2 regions of the Staphylococcus sp. FW104-15G4D genome follow, and region 1 is predicted to be linked to the other one. Evidence: riboswitches for the same ligand, from Rfam matches in the RefSeq annotation. Region 1 holds a riboswitch; the other holds the start of a gene.
What was found. A riboswitch is a leader RNA that binds a small molecule or an ion and turns the genes downstream of it on or off. The one in region 1 is predicted to bind S-adenosylmethionine.
Positions count from the first base shown of each region.

Region 1 (8,223 bases):
AAAGAGAAGATCATTATAATGCTGTAACAAATTTAGGTGGTTTATTATTACTCATTTTGAAAAATGATCCTAGACAAAGACAAAACAGAGAAAATTACTTTGCATTTGGAGCATTTGCTCAAAATTTAATGTTGTTACTTTACGAAGCGGGAATTGGCACATGTTGGAAAACACCTCACTATATTTTTGAACCTAAAGTACGTAGAGCTTTAGATATTCAAGATGATGAAATTTTAGCTGGTTTCATGTATCTAACGGATTTAGAAGTTGAGCCAACTAAAGCTAAACGTAAAAATAAAAATTTAATCACTAAGTTTGAGTAATTATTTTAATTTTCAAAGTACCTAAAAAAGAGCTTTCTCTACTTTAAATTTGTAGAGAAAGCTCTAATTTTATTTTTATTGATTTAAGTTTTCATCTAGGAAAGATTCGACTTGTTCTGGTGATTTCGCATTAGCCGAATGTAAATGCGCTAATTTTTCGCCATTTTGGAAAATTAAGATGCTTGGTATACCCATAACATCATTTTCAGTAGTAACATCTTCTAACTCATCACGATCTACTACATACCAATGATAGTTATTATATTTTTCTGTAATAGGGTCAATCCACATATCCATTGCTTTACAATCTGGACACCAATCTGCTTCGAATTTGATAATAACTGGTTCTTTACTATTGATTGTAGAATTAAAGTCTTCTGTTTTATGAATACCTTGCATAGTTATATGCTCCTTTTCACTATTAGTAAATTTATTATAACCAATGATATCTTTTTTATAAAAATATTAGCTTAAAAAGTAGAGCGTTTTCCTAAAGAAAATGATATATTTGTCTTAATAAAGAGAAGGAGGTAACAAACGAATGATTAAATTTTATCAATATTCAAATTGTACGACTTGTAAGAAAGCCGCTAAATTTTTAAATGAATATGGTGTGAGCTATGAACCTATTGATATCGTACAACACACACCTACTAAGAAAGAATTTGAAGATATCATTGAAAAAACAGGTGTTGAAGTAAATAAATTATTTAACACTCATGGCGCTAAATATCGTGAACTTAATTTGAAAGATAAACTTAAAGACATGTCAGATGATGAAAAATTAGATTTATTAGCATCTGATGGAATGTTGGTAAAACGTCCATTAGCTATCTCTGGAGAAAAAATCACTTTAGGATTTAAAGAAGATCAGTATAAAGATACTTGGTTATAGTATTTAAATATTTATTTTAAAAGTGAACATTAAAAACTGAAATGATGCGAATATGATATTTTACATAAATAAACACGAATTTTATCATATTAAATCTTTTAGATATTAGTTGATTGAACAATATCAGTGTGGCATCATTAAAATGTAATTAATAATTAGGAGGGGATTCTCGTGGCAGTACCGAGCGAATTTAAATATTCTAAAGAACATGAATGGGTTAAAGTAGAAGATAATGTAGCTACTATTGGTATCACAGAATATGCTCAAAATGAATTAGGTGATATCGTATTTGTTGAATTACCTGAAACAGATGAAGATTTAAATGAAGGCGATACTTTTGGTAGTGTTGAATCAGTTAAAACTGTATCAGAATTATATGCGCCTATCTCAGGTAAAATCGTCGAAGTTAACGACGAATTAGAAGATAGTCCTGAATTTGTTAACGAATCACCATATGAAAAAGCATGGATGGTAAAAGTAGAGATTAGTGATCAAAGTCAATTAGATCAATTATTATCAGCAGAGCAATATTCTGAGATGATTGGTGAATAGTATGTTTAAACTCCTCGATTAATATAATCAAGGAGTTTTTTTAGATTACCTTAGAAACACTTAGCATTAAAAATGCTAAGTGGAAAAGAGGAACGTCTGAACTGACGCTCATGCATAAGAAACACTAACCACTAAAGTGATAAGTGAAGAAAAGGAACGCCTGAGCTAAAGCTCATGCATAAGAAACACTAAGCATTAAAAATGCTAAGTGTTTCTAAAAATGTTTAGTTTTTGAGGATTCTGTGAATGATGTAAGTGACAGTTAACTATCGACTCTTAGAAGGTGGATTGACATGACTATTGTGAATAAAGTTATCATTGTTGAAGGTAAGTCGGATAAGAAACGAGTGCAACAAGTTATTGCAGAACCAGTAAGTATTATTTGTACCCATGGGACCATGAGTATAGATAAAATCGATGATATGATAGAATCACTTTATGGCAAACAAGTTTATGTTCTTGCAGATTCTGATGATGAAGGAGAAAAAATTAGAAAATGGTTTAAGCGATATTTAAGCGAAAGTGAACATATATATGTTGATAAAACATATTGTGAAGTAGCTAAATGTCCTAAAAACTATTTAGCTAATGTTTTAAATAGATACGGATTCGCAGTGCGAAAAGAGAAGAATCTAATGCCTAATTTAAACACTGAAAGGTTAGTTTTAGTTAATGAGTAGTACAATCGATCTCGAAGATATAACAGAAAACTATAATGAAGATAAACATCTTATTTTTGGATATACACCTATGTGTGGGACATGTAAAGTCTCAGAAAGAATGTTAGATATTGCTAATGATATATTACAGCTGCCTATTAAGAAGGTAGATTTAAATTTTCATCCGGATTTTAGTAAAGAAAAAGAAATAATGTCAGTTCCTGTTCTATTGGTAATGAATAAGGACAAAGAAGAAAATAGAATCTATGCATTTCAATCAGTTCCTTATTTGTTAGAAAATTTAAAATAATTATTGACGAAACTCTAGTACGATGGTAGGATTAATACAAATTAAATGATGCGACAACTCTTATCGAGAGAGGTGGAGGGATGTGCCCTATGAAGCCCGGCAACCGTCTGATATAGAAATGGTGCCAATTCACATAAAGTTCAACTTTAGAAGATGAGAGAAAGAAGATTTTTAGAATGCTTTCTCAACTCTCTATAAGTTGAGAAAGCATTTTTTAATTTATATATGCAATTTAAGGAGGCTATTAACGTGATTGAGTTAAATCAAATAGTTAAACGATATCATACTAAGAACAAAGATGTTCTTGCAGTTGATCACGTTGATTTAAATATTGAATCAGGCTCAATTTTTGGCGTTATTGGTTTCTCTGGTGCTGGTAAAAGTACACTAATTAGAATGTTCAACAACTTGGAATCTCCAACTTCAGGAGATGTAATAATTGACGGGGACAATATTAGTAAATTATCTAAATCAGAGCTACGAAAAAAACGACAAAAAGTAAGTATGATTTTCCAACATTTCAACTTATTATGGTCAAGAACCGTTTTAAAAAATATCACATTTCCACTTGAAATCGCAGGAGTCCCAAGTGGTAAAGCGAAGCAAAAAGCACTCGAATTAGTAGAATTGGTAGGTTTGAAAGGACGAGAAAGTGCTTATCCATCAGAGTTATCTGGGGGACAAAAACAAAGAGTAGGTATTGCTAGAGCATTAGCAAATGATCCTGATGTTTTACTTTGTGATGAAGCTACAAGTGCTTTAGACCCTCAAACAACTGACGAAATTTTGGACCTATTACTTAAAGTAAGAGAACAGCAAAATCTTACTATCGTTTTAATTACTCATGAAATGCACGTAATTAGACGTATATGTGATGAAGTTGCTGTAATGGAAAGCGGTAAAGTAATAGAGCAAGGTAAAGTAAGTGAAGTGTTTGAGAGTCCTCAACACGCGGTTACAAAACGCTTTGTTAAAGACGATTTAAATGATGATTTTGAAGATTCTTTAGATGAATTAGAACCATTAGCGAGTGATTCTTACATAGTGAGATTGAACTTTACTGGTGATAATGCAACTGAACCTATTGTTTCGTATATCACGAAAACACATAATATTGACGTTAATATTCTGGAAGCTGACATCAAGAATACTAGAAATGGTTCTATAGGATTCTTAGTGATTCATATTCCACACATTAATAATGATAGCTTTGAACATTTTAAAAATGATCTTCATGAGCAACATGTGAATGTGGAGGTGTTGAGACATGGGTAAGTCTTATGGCGAAATTTTTCATGAAATGTTTACAATGCCTAATGTTCAATGGCCAGATGTATGGCAAGCTATTTTAGAAACGCTGTATATGACAATTGTTTCTACTATTTTCGCCTTTATATTTGGTTTGATTTTAGGTGTGTTACTTTTCCTATCTGCGAAGAGTCATTCACCAGCAGCTCGAATTTTCTATACAATTGTCTCATTTATAGTGAACTTATTTAGAGCCATTCCGTTCATTATTTTAATTTTATTACTCATACCATTTACGAGTGTCATCTTAGGTACTATTAGTGGACCGACAGGAGCATTACCTGCACTTATAATTGGTGCAGCTCCATTCTATGCTCGTTTAGTAGAAATTGCATTTAAAGAAATTGATAAAGGTGTAATTGAAGCGGCTTGGTCAATGGGAGCTAACACATGGACTGTTGTACGCAAAGTACTACTTCCTGAAGCGATGCCAGCTTTAGTCTCAGGTATTACTGTAACCGCTATTGCTTTAGTTGGTTCAACTGCCATAGCAGGTGTAATCGGGGCAGGTGGTTTAGGTAACTTAGCATACTTAACAGGATTTACTAGGAATCAAAATGATGTCATATTAGTTTCTACTGTATTCATTTTAATTATTGTATTTATAATTCAATTCCTTGGGGATTGGCTTACAAATAAAATTGATAAACGCTAAAGAAAAGGGGAAAACGTTCAATGAAAAAAATTTTAGGTATTATTTTAGTTTTGGCATTAACAGTTGCTTTAGCTGCTTGTGGTGGCGGTGGTGACAAAGAGAAAACAATCACAGTAGGTGCTTCACCAGCCCCTCACGCTGAAATTTTAGAAAAAGCTAAACCATTACTTGAGAAAAAAGGTTATGACTTAAAGATTAAAACAATTAACGATTACACTACACCTAATAAATTATTAGATAAAGGTGAAATCGACGCAAACTTCTTCCAACATACACCATACTTGAAAACTGAAAGTAAAGAAAAAGGATACAAAATTGAATCTGCTGGAGATGTAGAATTAGAACCTATGGCAGTTTACTCTAAAAAATATAAAAGTTTGAAAGATTTACCTAAAGGTGCAACGGTCTACGTTTCAAATAATCCTGCTGAACAAGGACGTTTCTTAAAATTCTTTGTGGATGAAGGCTTAATTAAACTTAAAAAAGGCGTTAAGATTGAAGACGCTAAATTTAGTGATATCGAAGAGAATAAAAAAGATATCAAATTTAATAACAAACAATCAGCCGAATACTTACCAAAAATTTACCAAAATCAAAAAGCTGATGCAGTCATCATCAATTCTAACTACGCAATTGACCAAAAATTAAGTCCTAAAAAAGACTCAATTGCCTTAGAGAAAGCCAAAGATAATCCTTATGCTAACTTAATTGCAGTTAAAAAAGGACATAAAGATGATAAGAAAATTAAAGCTTTAATGGAAGTTCTTCAATCTAAAGAAATCAGAGATTATATCGATAAAAAATATGATGGTGCAGTCGTACCAGCTAAGTAAAACAAAAGATCACTTTCTTAACGCATATGTTAAGAGAGTGATCTTTTTATTTAAATTTTATACTACTCTATAAAGAATACCTACACCGAGACCACCGTATCCCATTTGATAATCAAATTTTAAGACTTCTATATTTGGATTTTGTTCTAAAAAACGATTAACTTTCTTATTAAGTCCACCTTCAGTCATAGATGTAATATTGACGAATTTCATAACTACACTCCTTAAAAAGTTTTTGGTAATTTTAGTATATGAAAATCACTGTATAAAGCAATCTTTTAAAATAAAAAATTAAGCGATTATCATTATATTGATGTTTATTCTAGATTTTAGAGGGTATAAATTATAAAGATAAAGTCATAAGGAGGAAATTACAATGGCTGAAGATAATAAATTTGAACAAGCTAAAGGTAATATTAAAGAAACAGTAGGTAACGCTACAGATAATAAAAATTTAGAACAAGAAGGCAAAGAAGACAAAACTTCAGGTAAAGCTAAAGAAGTTGTTGATAACGCTAAAGAAAAAGCTAACGATGTAATTGATAAATTTAAAGGCGACAAATAAATTTGTCTCTTTACTTTTAGAAAGCCCTCAGGTACAGAATCGTACGTGAGGGTTTTATTGTGTTAAAAATATTAAAATTTATTGATTATCTGATTTTGCTGTAATTAGTCCTAAGGTAAAACTAACAATAAAGCCTATAATTATTGTTAAAAATGAGATTATCCAAACTAGGCCATTTTCAGGGAAGCCTGGGAAAACGGCATAAATTGAACCAATTACAAATCCTATAATCAATGCGAACGTCATCGTTGTGTGATGGTGCAGGAAGTACTGAATCATACGGCTAGACAGCATAAATCCTGTCAAAATACCTAATCCAACGATGATTAAAATAGGTAATGCTGTGAAATTTAAGTTCACTAGCTCAGAGATTGAAAACATTACCGTCCCATAGGCACCAAATACTAATAACATAAAAGATCCAGAGATTCCGGGTAATAACATTGCACTTGAGGCGAACATACCAGCTATAAAATATTTAATAATAAGACCAAAAGATAGAGTTAATGTTTCGCCAGAATGTTTATCACCATTATTAAGAAGTGTAATGATGACCAAAATAATAATTCCAATTAAAATCATTAGATAGTGCTTGGTTTTAAAGGTTTGTTTAAAGTTAGAAGTTTTTAGTAAGTATGGAATGATTCCAATAATCAATCCTGTGAAAAAGAACATAGTTGGAATTTCGTGATAGCTTAATAAATAGTTGAATAAGTTGCTTAATAAAGCGATGGCTAAACCCATTCCTAATAAAATAGGAAGTAAAAATTTAAAACTCGGCCAAAAACGTTTCGAGAACAGTCCGCTTACAGAACTAATAAAATCATCATAGATACCTAGCAGTAAAGCTATTGTTCCACCACTTACACCAGGAATTAAATCACTTGTACCCATGCCAAAACCTTTAAGAATATTCGTCCATTTGAAGTTGTTCATGAATGGCTCCTTTCATTTAAGATTTAAAGGTTAAACTGCATAATATCACAAAATTCAAATTTTAGGGAAACAAACCCTTTATTTTGTCTAAAAATTGGCTATTGAGAAATTGAGCTTATCTTTATCATTTAATGAAATTTTACGAGTTAAATAAAAATAATTTTATTTAAAGAATTAATCTAAATAAAAGGTTTAAAAAGTTTATATTAGTGCTTAAGTGCGTTATAATAAAGAGAATTGAAATTCACTAAGTCTTTTTGACTACAGATTAAAATTATTATAAACTAGTTAAGAAAACTTTATATTTTACGGAGGGAATATAAATGTCATCAACATTAGAAATCAAAGACCTACATGTGTCTATTGAGGATAAAGAAATTTTAAAAGGTGTAAACTTAACTGTTAATACAGGAGAAATACACGCAATTATGGGCCCTAACGGCACTGGTAAATCAACATTATCATCTGCAATCATGGGACACCCTAGTTATGAAGTGACACAAGGGGAAGTATTATTAGACGGCGTTAATATTTTAGAATTAGAAGTTGATGAAAGAGCTAAAGCAGGTTTATTCCTAGCAATGCAATATCCTTCAGAAATCACTGGTGTTACAAATGCTGATTTCATGCGTTCTGCTATTAATGCTAAACGTGAAGAAGGACAAGAAATTAATTTAATGCAATTTATCAAGAAATTGGATAAAGAGATGGATTTCTTAGATATTGATCAAGATATGGCTCAACGTTACTTAAACGAAGGTTTCTCTGGTGGGGAGAAAAAACGTAACGAAATTCTACAATTAATGATGTTAGAACCGAAATTCGCTATTCTAGATGAAATTGATTCTGGTTTAGATATCGATGCTTTAAAAGTTGTATCTAAAGGAATTAATCAAATGCGTGGTGAAGACTTTGGTGCATTAATGATTACGCACTATCAACGTTTATTAAACTACATCACACCTGATAAAGTGCATGTTATGTATGGTGGTAAAGTAGTGAAATCTGGTGGCCCAGAGCTAGCTAAACGCCTTGAAGAAGAAGGTTATGAATGGGTTAAAGAAGAATTTGGTGCAGCTGAATAGTCGTCAATAGGACTTTTTACAATGAGATGTTCACTTTTAAAGATGAAAATGAACATACTAAGCAAATTATATTTCATCAAGTAGGAGGCAAAGAAAGTTATG
Region 1 covers NZ_JBYTCH010000001.1:294,280-302,502, forward strand. Annotated here, with positions in the region: gene AC3WQX_RS01460 (nitroreductase family protein) at 1-323, shown strand, start outside; gene AC3WQX_RS01465 (thioredoxin family protein) at 399-722, opposite strand; gene AC3WQX_RS01470 (arsenate reductase family protein) at 865-1,218, shown strand; gene gcvH (glycine cleavage system protein GcvH) at 1,390-1,770, shown strand; gene AC3WQX_RS01480 (toprim domain-containing protein) at 2,064-2,450, shown strand; gene AC3WQX_RS01485 (thioredoxin family protein) at 2,443-2,739, shown strand; SAM riboswitch class I at 2,797-2,899, shown strand; gene AC3WQX_RS01490 (methionine ABC transporter ATP-binding protein) at 2,989-4,014, shown strand; gene AC3WQX_RS01495 (methionine ABC transporter permease) at 4,007-4,702, shown strand; gene AC3WQX_RS01500 (MetQ/NlpA family ABC transporter substrate-binding protein) at 4,723-5,535, shown strand; gene AC3WQX_RS01505 (hypothetical protein) at 5,593-5,748, opposite strand; gene AC3WQX_RS01510 (CsbD family protein) at 5,912-6,100, shown strand; gene popT (polyprenyl-phosphate transporter PopT) at 6,179-7,036, opposite strand; gene sufC (Fe-S cluster assembly ATPase SufC) at 7,360-8,121, shown strand; gene sufD (Fe-S cluster assembly protein SufD) at 8,221-8,223, shown strand, end outside.

Region 2 (8,223 bases), on a different contig from region 1:
AACTCAACATGGTTACACAGAAATGATGACACCTCAATTAGTGAATGCAGATACTATGTTTGGTACAGGTCAACTTCCTAAATTCGAAGAAGATTTATTTAAAGTTGAAAAAGAAGGCCTATACACAATTCCAACAGCAGAAGTACCTTTAACAAACTTCTACAGAGATGAAATCATTCAACCAGGAGTGTTACCTGAAAAATTCACTGGGCAAACGGCATGTTTCCGTAGTGAAGCGGGTTCAGCTGGTAGAGATACAAGAGGATTAATTCGTTTACACCAATTCGATAAAGTTGAAATGGTTCGTATCGAAAAACCTGAAGATTCTTGGGATGCTTTAGAAGATATGACTAAAAATGCTGAATCAATTTTAGAAGAATTAGGATTACCATATCGTCGAGTTATCTTATGTACAGGCGACATTGGCTTCAGCGCTAGTAAAACATATGACCTAGAGGTATGGTTACCAAGCTACAATGATTATAAAGAAATTAGTTCTTGCTCAAACTGTACTGATTTCCAAGCACGTCGTGCTAACATTCGCTTTAAACGTGATAACTCAGCTAAACCAGAATTAGCTCATACATTAAATGGTAGTGGTTTAGCCGTAGGTCGTACATTTGCAGCTATCGTTGAAAATTATCAAAATGAAGACGGTACAATCACAATTCCTGAAGCATTAGTTCCATTCATGGGTGGAAAAACTAAAATTTCTAAACCTACAAAATAATAACTTAGAATAGGCTAAATAATTACTACAATACAACGATGAATGACTCAATTAATTATTTGAACTGTCGATAAGATCTTAACGATTTTGTCGACAGTTTTTTTGTTGAACAGGGTAGGGGAAGAGAAATGATTCAACTTCAAATCTTCAAAAATGAGAGGGATGTCTAAAAGAAGAAACAAAATTCTGAAATTTTATAATCGTTGTAGTTACAACGATTTGACTATGAGGTTTGTCTTACTTCACACAAACCGAAGTCTAAAAATATTGAACAACTTTTCCAAATATAATAGACTTATTTTACTATTTTAGAAAGTGGAATGGAGGCTGATCAAATGACCCATCTTTCATTTAAGCAAGGGGTAAAAGAATGTATTCCTACTTTATTTGGATACGCCGGAGTAGGTTTATCATTTGGTATCGTTGCAGCCTCTCAAAACTTTAGTATCTTAGAAATTATTTTATTATGTCTCATTATTTACGCCGGTGCCGCACAATTTATTGTTTGCGCTTTAGCGATTACAGGTACTCCAATATCTGCTATCGTGTTGACCACACTTATCGTTAACTCACGTATGTTTCTATTAAGTATGACTTTGGCGCCTAATTATAAACAATATGGATTATGGAATAGGGTAGGTCTCGGTACATTATTAACCGATGAAACCTTCGGAGTTGCCATTACGCCATATATTAAAGGTGAAAAGATTAATGATCGTTGGCTTCATGGTCTTAATATCACAGCATATCTTTTTTGGACTATTTCGTGTGTGGCCGGCGCCCTTTTCGGCAAATATATTTCTAATCCTAATGCACTTGGATTAGACTATGCGATTACTGCAATGTTCATTTTCCTAGGTATATCTCAATTTGAGTCAGTGAAGAAATCAAGATTTCGTATATATATAATTTTAATTATCTGTGTAATCACAATGATGCTTCTTTTAAGTTTAGTGATGCCTTCATATGTAGCAATATTAATAGCCGCAACATTCGCTGCAGCCTTAGGGGTGGTGATGGATAAATGACAACAGATTTACACACACTGATACTTATTATTTTATGTGGAATTGTAACGTTACTCGTTCGAATTATTCCCTTTATGATGATATCTAGAGTTCATTTACCTGAAATTGTCGTTAAATGGCTTTCATTTATTCCTATCACATTATTTACCGCACTTGTCATTGATGGCGTCATACAACAACACGATAACACCTTTGGATATACGCTCAATTTGTCATATATTATTGCGATTATACCAACAGTACTCCTTGCCATTTTCACACGTAGCCTTACTATCACAATAATTGGAGGTATTATTACTATCGCTTGTTTACGTTTAATTTTTTAACTCCTGAAAATGACAGCAAAGTATTGAAGTCATAAACCATTTTAGTTAATATTATATTAATTAGAAAATTCCGACTATTTAAGATTGAAATTTAATCAACATCAATATACAAATCAATTCAACAAATCTTATTTCGAGAAGCTGAGGGAATTGGCCCGACGATGCTTCAGCAACCGACTAATGATAGCACGGTGCTACAACCAACGAGAATCTCGAATGATAAGTACTGACCAGCTTCCTACTTTTTTCATTTGAGTAGGAAGCTTTTTTGTAAGAGGAGGTAGCGTTAACGATGACGAATTACAGAGTAGATACGTTAGAATTAGGGACATTTACAACTGAATCAGGAGAAACCATTAATAATTTAAAATTACGCTATGAACACGTTGGATATAAAGGTCAACCATTAGTTGTTGTTTGTCACGCATTAACAGGTAATCACTTAACTTATGGAACAGACGAGAAACATGGATGGTGGCGTGAAATTATAGATGGTGGTTATATTCCACGTCATGATTATCAATTTCTAACTTTCAACGTTATTGGTAGTCCCTTTGGTTCAAGTTCCAAACTTAATGACCCTAATTTTCCACAGCATCTTACATTACGAGATATTGTTAAAGCGATTGAAAAAGGTATCAAAGCACTAGACTTCGATAAGATAAACATCCTAATTGGAGCAAGTCTAGGTGGTATGCAAGCAATGGAATTGCTGTATAATAATCAATTTCAAATCGACAAAGCCATTATTCTCGCAGCAACTGGTAAAACGTCATCATACAGTCGTGCTTTCAACGAGATCGCCCGACAAGCAATTCATCTTGGTGGGAAGGAAGGCTTAAGTATCGCTCGACAACTTGGCTTCTTAACATACCGCTCCTCTAAAAGTTATGACCAACGATTTACACCAGATGAAGTTGTAACGTATCAACAGTATCAAGGAAATAAATTCAAGAAAAACTTTGATTTACAATGTTATTTAACACTGCTCGACGTCTTAGATAGTCACAATATTGATAGAGGACGAGATGATGTTGATGAAGTCTATCAATCATTAGATACAAAAGTTCTAACGATGGGGTTTATAGATGATTTACTTTATCCAGATGATCAAGTAAGAGCAGTCGGAGAGAGATTTAAATATCATCGCCATTTCTTTGTGCCAGATAATGTAGGACATGACGGCTTCCTTCTAAACTTTAACGATTGGGCTCCAAACCTCTACCATTTCTTGAACTTAAAACAATTTAAAAGGAAATAAACACAGCTATATTTAGACATACTAAACTTTGGCTAAGCAAAGTAAGTATGTCTTTAGCATAAGTGCTACTAATTAATGACGAAGTCATTAAAAGTAGCGCTTTATTGTTAATTTTTGGCAAAGAGGTTAAAATAGAAGTTATAGTCAAAAAGTATGGGAGTGGCGTGTGTGTTTTCAAAAATACAACCTAAAGCAACTATTATTGCAACTATTTCATTACTGATAGTCGCTTTAGTAACACATGTATTACCTATTCTCGGCTTAATTTTATGTTTATTTGCAACGATTCCTGGCATCGTGCTATGGAACCGCTCTGTACAATCATTTGGAATTAGCGCTTTAGTAACAGTGATTCTGACAACGTTATTAGGTAATACATTTGTCTTAAGTATGATGGTACTTATCTTAATTTTAAGTTTTATCATCGGTCAATTACTTAAGGAAAGAACTTCAAAAGAAAGAATTCTTTATGTTTCAACGGTTTCATTGAGTTTAATAACATTGATTGGATTCATGTTATTACAAACATTCGAAAAAATTCCAAAAGCAGCCGTATTAATTAAGCCATTTAAAGATGCGATGTATGATGCCATCTTAACAAGTGGATTAAATTCTAACTATAGACAGATTCTTGAGGAAGGTTTCCGACAATCAACGGTCCAACTCCCTAGTTATCTTATTATAGTCATTTTCCTTTTAATCTTAATTAATCTGATTATTACATTTCCTATCTTACGTAAGTTTAAGGTCGCAACTCCGATCTTTAAGCCATTATTCGCATGGCAAATGAATCGTGTACTATTATGGATTTATCTTATAGTTCTTATTTGTGTAATGTTTGCGAACCAACCAAGTATATTCCAAAGTATCGTCTTGAACTTTGAGGTTGTGTTATCATTAGTGATGTATATCCAAGGTTTAAGCGTTATACATTTCTTCGGTAAAGCTAAGAGATGGCCGAATGCTGTAACGATTTTATTAATGGTGGTGGGGACACTACTTACACCGATGACACATATCGTTGGTTTACTTGGAGTTATTGATTTATGTATTAATTTAAAACGAATTATTAAAAAATGATTATTAACTAAGTGATTAGAGGTGGAAGAATGAACCGTCAATCCACTAAAAAAGCATTGCTCATACCTTTTATACTCATGGTACTTACAGCCATTGCATTAGTCATCGTATGGTTTATTTTCAACCAAATCGTCGCTGGCATTGCTGCAGCAATCCTCGTCGTGATGATTATTATTAGTGGCGTGTTATTGAGACAAGCTTTTCTTAAAATGGATAATTATGTGGATGATTTAAGTGGTCACATCTCGGCAAGTAGCAATAAAGCAATCAAACATTTGCCGATTGGGATGATTGTGTTAGATGAAGATAACCACATTGAATGGATGAACCAATTCATGACAGAACACGTTGAAACTAATGTGATTTCTGAAAATGTAAACGAAGTCTTTCCTAACATATTGAAACAATTAGAAAAAGTACAAGAAGTAGAAATTGAACATAACAATTATCATTACCATGTGCGATATTCAGAGAATGAACATTGTTTATATTTCTTTGATATCACAGAAAGCGTACATACCAACGAGTTGTATGAAGATTCAAAGCCAATTATCGCAACGTTGTTCTTAGACAACTATGACGAGATTACGCAGAATATGAACGATACACAACGTTCAGAAATCAACTCAATGGTTACACGTGTCATTAGCAGATGGGCACAAGAATACAATATTTATTTCAAACGTTATAATTCTGATCAATTCGTTGCATATCTTAACCAAAAGATATTAGCAGAACTTGAAGATTCAAACTTTGAAATTTTAAGTCAGTTGAGAGAGAAAAGTGTCGGTTACCGTGCACAACTCACTTTAAGTATCGGTGTCGGTGAAGGTACAGAGAACCTTATTGACCTAGGGGATTTATCTCAATCTGGTTTAGACTTAGCACTCGGTCGAGGAGGCGACCAAGTAGCCATTAAAAATATGAATGGTAACGTTCGCTTCTACGGTGGTAAGACTGACCCTATGGAGAAACGTACGCGTGTACGTGCCCGAGTAATTTCTCACGCACTTAAAGATATATTAACTGAAGGCGACAAGGTAATTATTATGGGACATAAACGCCCTGATTTAGATGCAATTGGTGCAGCAATTGGTGTCTCACGTTTTGCATTAATGAATAATTTAGAAGCCTTTGTCGTTCTCAATGATTCAGATATTGATCCGACTTTACGTCGTGTCATGGACGAAATTGATAAGAAACCAGAATTGAAAGAACGCTTTGTCACTTCAGATGAAGCTTGGGATATGATGACGTCTAAGACGACAGTCGTTGTCGTGGATACGCACAAGCCTGAAATGGTCTTAGATGAAAATGTCTTAAATAAAGCAAACCGTAAAGTCGTTATTGACCACCACAGACGTGGCGAAAGCTTTATTTCAAACCCACTATTGGTATATATGGAGCCATATGCAAGTTCAACTGCAGAGCTTGTTACTGAATTATTAGAATATCAACCAACTGAACAAAGATTGACACGTTTAGAATCAACAGTCATGTATGCAGGTATTATAGTAGATACTAGAAACTTCACATTAAGAACAGGTTCAAGAACATTTGATGCTGCAAGTTATTTACGTGCGCATGGTGCAGATACAATCTTAACGCAACACTTCTTAAAAGATGATGTAGATACTTATATTAATCGTTCAGAACTTATTAGAACGGTTCAATTACAAGATCATGGCGTAGCAATCGCTCATGGTTCAAATGATAAAATCTACCATCCTGTTACGGTTGCACAAGCAGCCGACGAGTTGTTAAGTTTAGAAGGTATCGAGGCATCTTATGTTGTGGCTAAACGTGAAGATAACCTCATCGGTATCTCTGCACGTTCACTAGGTTCTATCAACGTTCAATTAACGATGGAAGCATTAGGTGGTGGTGGACACCTTACAAATGCTGCCACACAAATTAAAGGTGTCACTATAGAAGATGCTATAGAACAATTACAGCAAGCAATTACAGAACAAATGAGTAGGAGTGAAGATGCATGAAAGTAATTTTCAAACAAGATGTTAAAGGTAAAGGTAAAAAAGGCGAAGTAAAAGACGTACCAGTAGGTTACGCAAACAACTTCTTACTTAAAAACAACTATGCTGTAGAAGCAACTCCTGGTAACTTAAAACAATTAGAACAACAAAATAAACGTGCTGAAGCAGACAGACAACAAGAAATTGATGATGCGAAAGCACTTAAAGAAAAATTAGAAAACATCGAAGTTGAAGTATCAGCTAAAACAGGTGAAGGCGGTAAATTGTTTGGTTCAATCAGTACTAAACAAATTGCCGAAGCATTAAATAAACAACATGATATTAAAATTGATAAACGCAAAATGGACTTACCACATGGTATCCACGCGTTAGGTTATACAAATGTGCCAGTTAAATTAGATAAAGAAGTTGAAGGTACAATTAGAGTACACACAGTAGAACAGTAATTTCGAAAATAACAAAGATGGATTGAAATAAGAGGTGTAAAGCAAACAATGGATGGAATGTATGAGCAAAATCAAATGCCGCATAGCAATGAAGCTGAACAATCTGTCTTAGGTGCCATTATTATAGATCCAGAATTGATTAATACAACTCAGGAAGTCCTCCTTCCTGAGTCGTTTTATAGAGGCGCCCATCAACATATCTTCCGAGCAATGATGCATCTTAATGAAGATAACAAAGAAATCGACGTTGTCACACTTATGGATCAACTATCTAGTGATGGAAGCTTAAGTGAAGCGGGTGGCCCTCAATATCTCGCAGAGCTATCGACTAACGTTCCAACAACGCGAAACGTTCAATATTATACAGATATCGTCTTTAAACACGCGTTAAAACGTAAGTTAATTCAAACGGCAGATAGTATTGCAAATGATGGCTATAATGATGAATTAGAACTAGATACAATCCTAAGTGATGCCGAAAGACGTATCCTTGAACTTTCTTCTACAAGAGAAAGTGACGGGTTTAAAGATATTAGAGATGTCTTAGGACAAGTGTATGAGACTGCCGAAGAACTCGACCAAAATAGTGGTCAAACGCCTGGTATTCCAACAGGTTATCGAGATCTCGACCAAATGACTGCTGGGTTTAACCGTAATGATTTAATCATCTTAGCGGCTCGTCCTTCCGTGGGTAAGACTGCCTTCGCTCTTAATATTGCCCAAAAAGTTGCGACACATGAAGATATGTTTACAGTAGGCATATTCTCGCTTGAGATGGGTGCAGACCAGTTAGCAACGCGTATGATTTGTAGTTCAGGTAACGTAGATTCAAACCGCTTAAGAACTGGTACGATGACAGAAGAAGACTGGAGTCGTTTTACGATTGCAGTTGGTAAATTATCAAAAACTAAGATTTTTATCGATGATACACCAGGTATTCGTATTAATGACTTACGATCTAAATGTCGCCGTCTTAAACAAGAACACGGCTTAGATATGATAGTGATTGACTATCTACAATTAATTCAAGGTAGCGGTTCTCGATTCTCAGACAACCGTCAACAAGAAGTATCAGAAATCTCACGTACACTTAAAGCCATTGCCCGTGAACTAGAATGCCCAGTTATCGCACTGAGTCAGCTTTCACGTGGTGTTGAACAACGTCAGGATAAACGTCCAATGATGAGTGATATTCGTGAATCTGGGTCTATCGAGCAAGACGCTGATATCGTTGCTTTCTTATACCGTGATGATTACTACAATCGTGGCGAGGATGAAGATGATGACGATGATGCAGGCTTTGAGCCACAAACGAATGATGATAACGGTGAAATTGAAATCATAATTGCTAAACAACG
Region 2 covers NZ_JBYTCH010000003.1:133,874-142,096, forward strand. Annotated here, with positions in the region: gene serS (serine--tRNA ligase) at 1-730, shown strand, start outside; gene AC3WQX_RS10255 (AzlC family ABC transporter permease) at 1,066-1,758, shown strand; gene AC3WQX_RS10260 (AzlD domain-containing protein) at 1,755-2,084, shown strand; SAM riboswitch class I at 2,210-2,310, shown strand; gene metX (homoserine O-acetyltransferase MetX) at 2,377-3,345, shown strand; gene AC3WQX_RS10270 (YybS family protein) at 3,499-4,425, shown strand; gene AC3WQX_RS10275 (DHH family phosphoesterase) at 4,455-6,422, shown strand; gene rplI (50S ribosomal protein L9) at 6,419-6,865, shown strand; gene dnaB (replicative DNA helicase) at 6,914-8,223, shown strand, end outside.
Region 2: linked by a shared signal. The riboswitch ahead of metX (homoserine O-acetyltransferase MetX) and the one ahead of AC3WQX_RS01490 (methionine ABC transporter ATP-binding protein) in region 1 are both predicted to bind S-adenosylmethionine.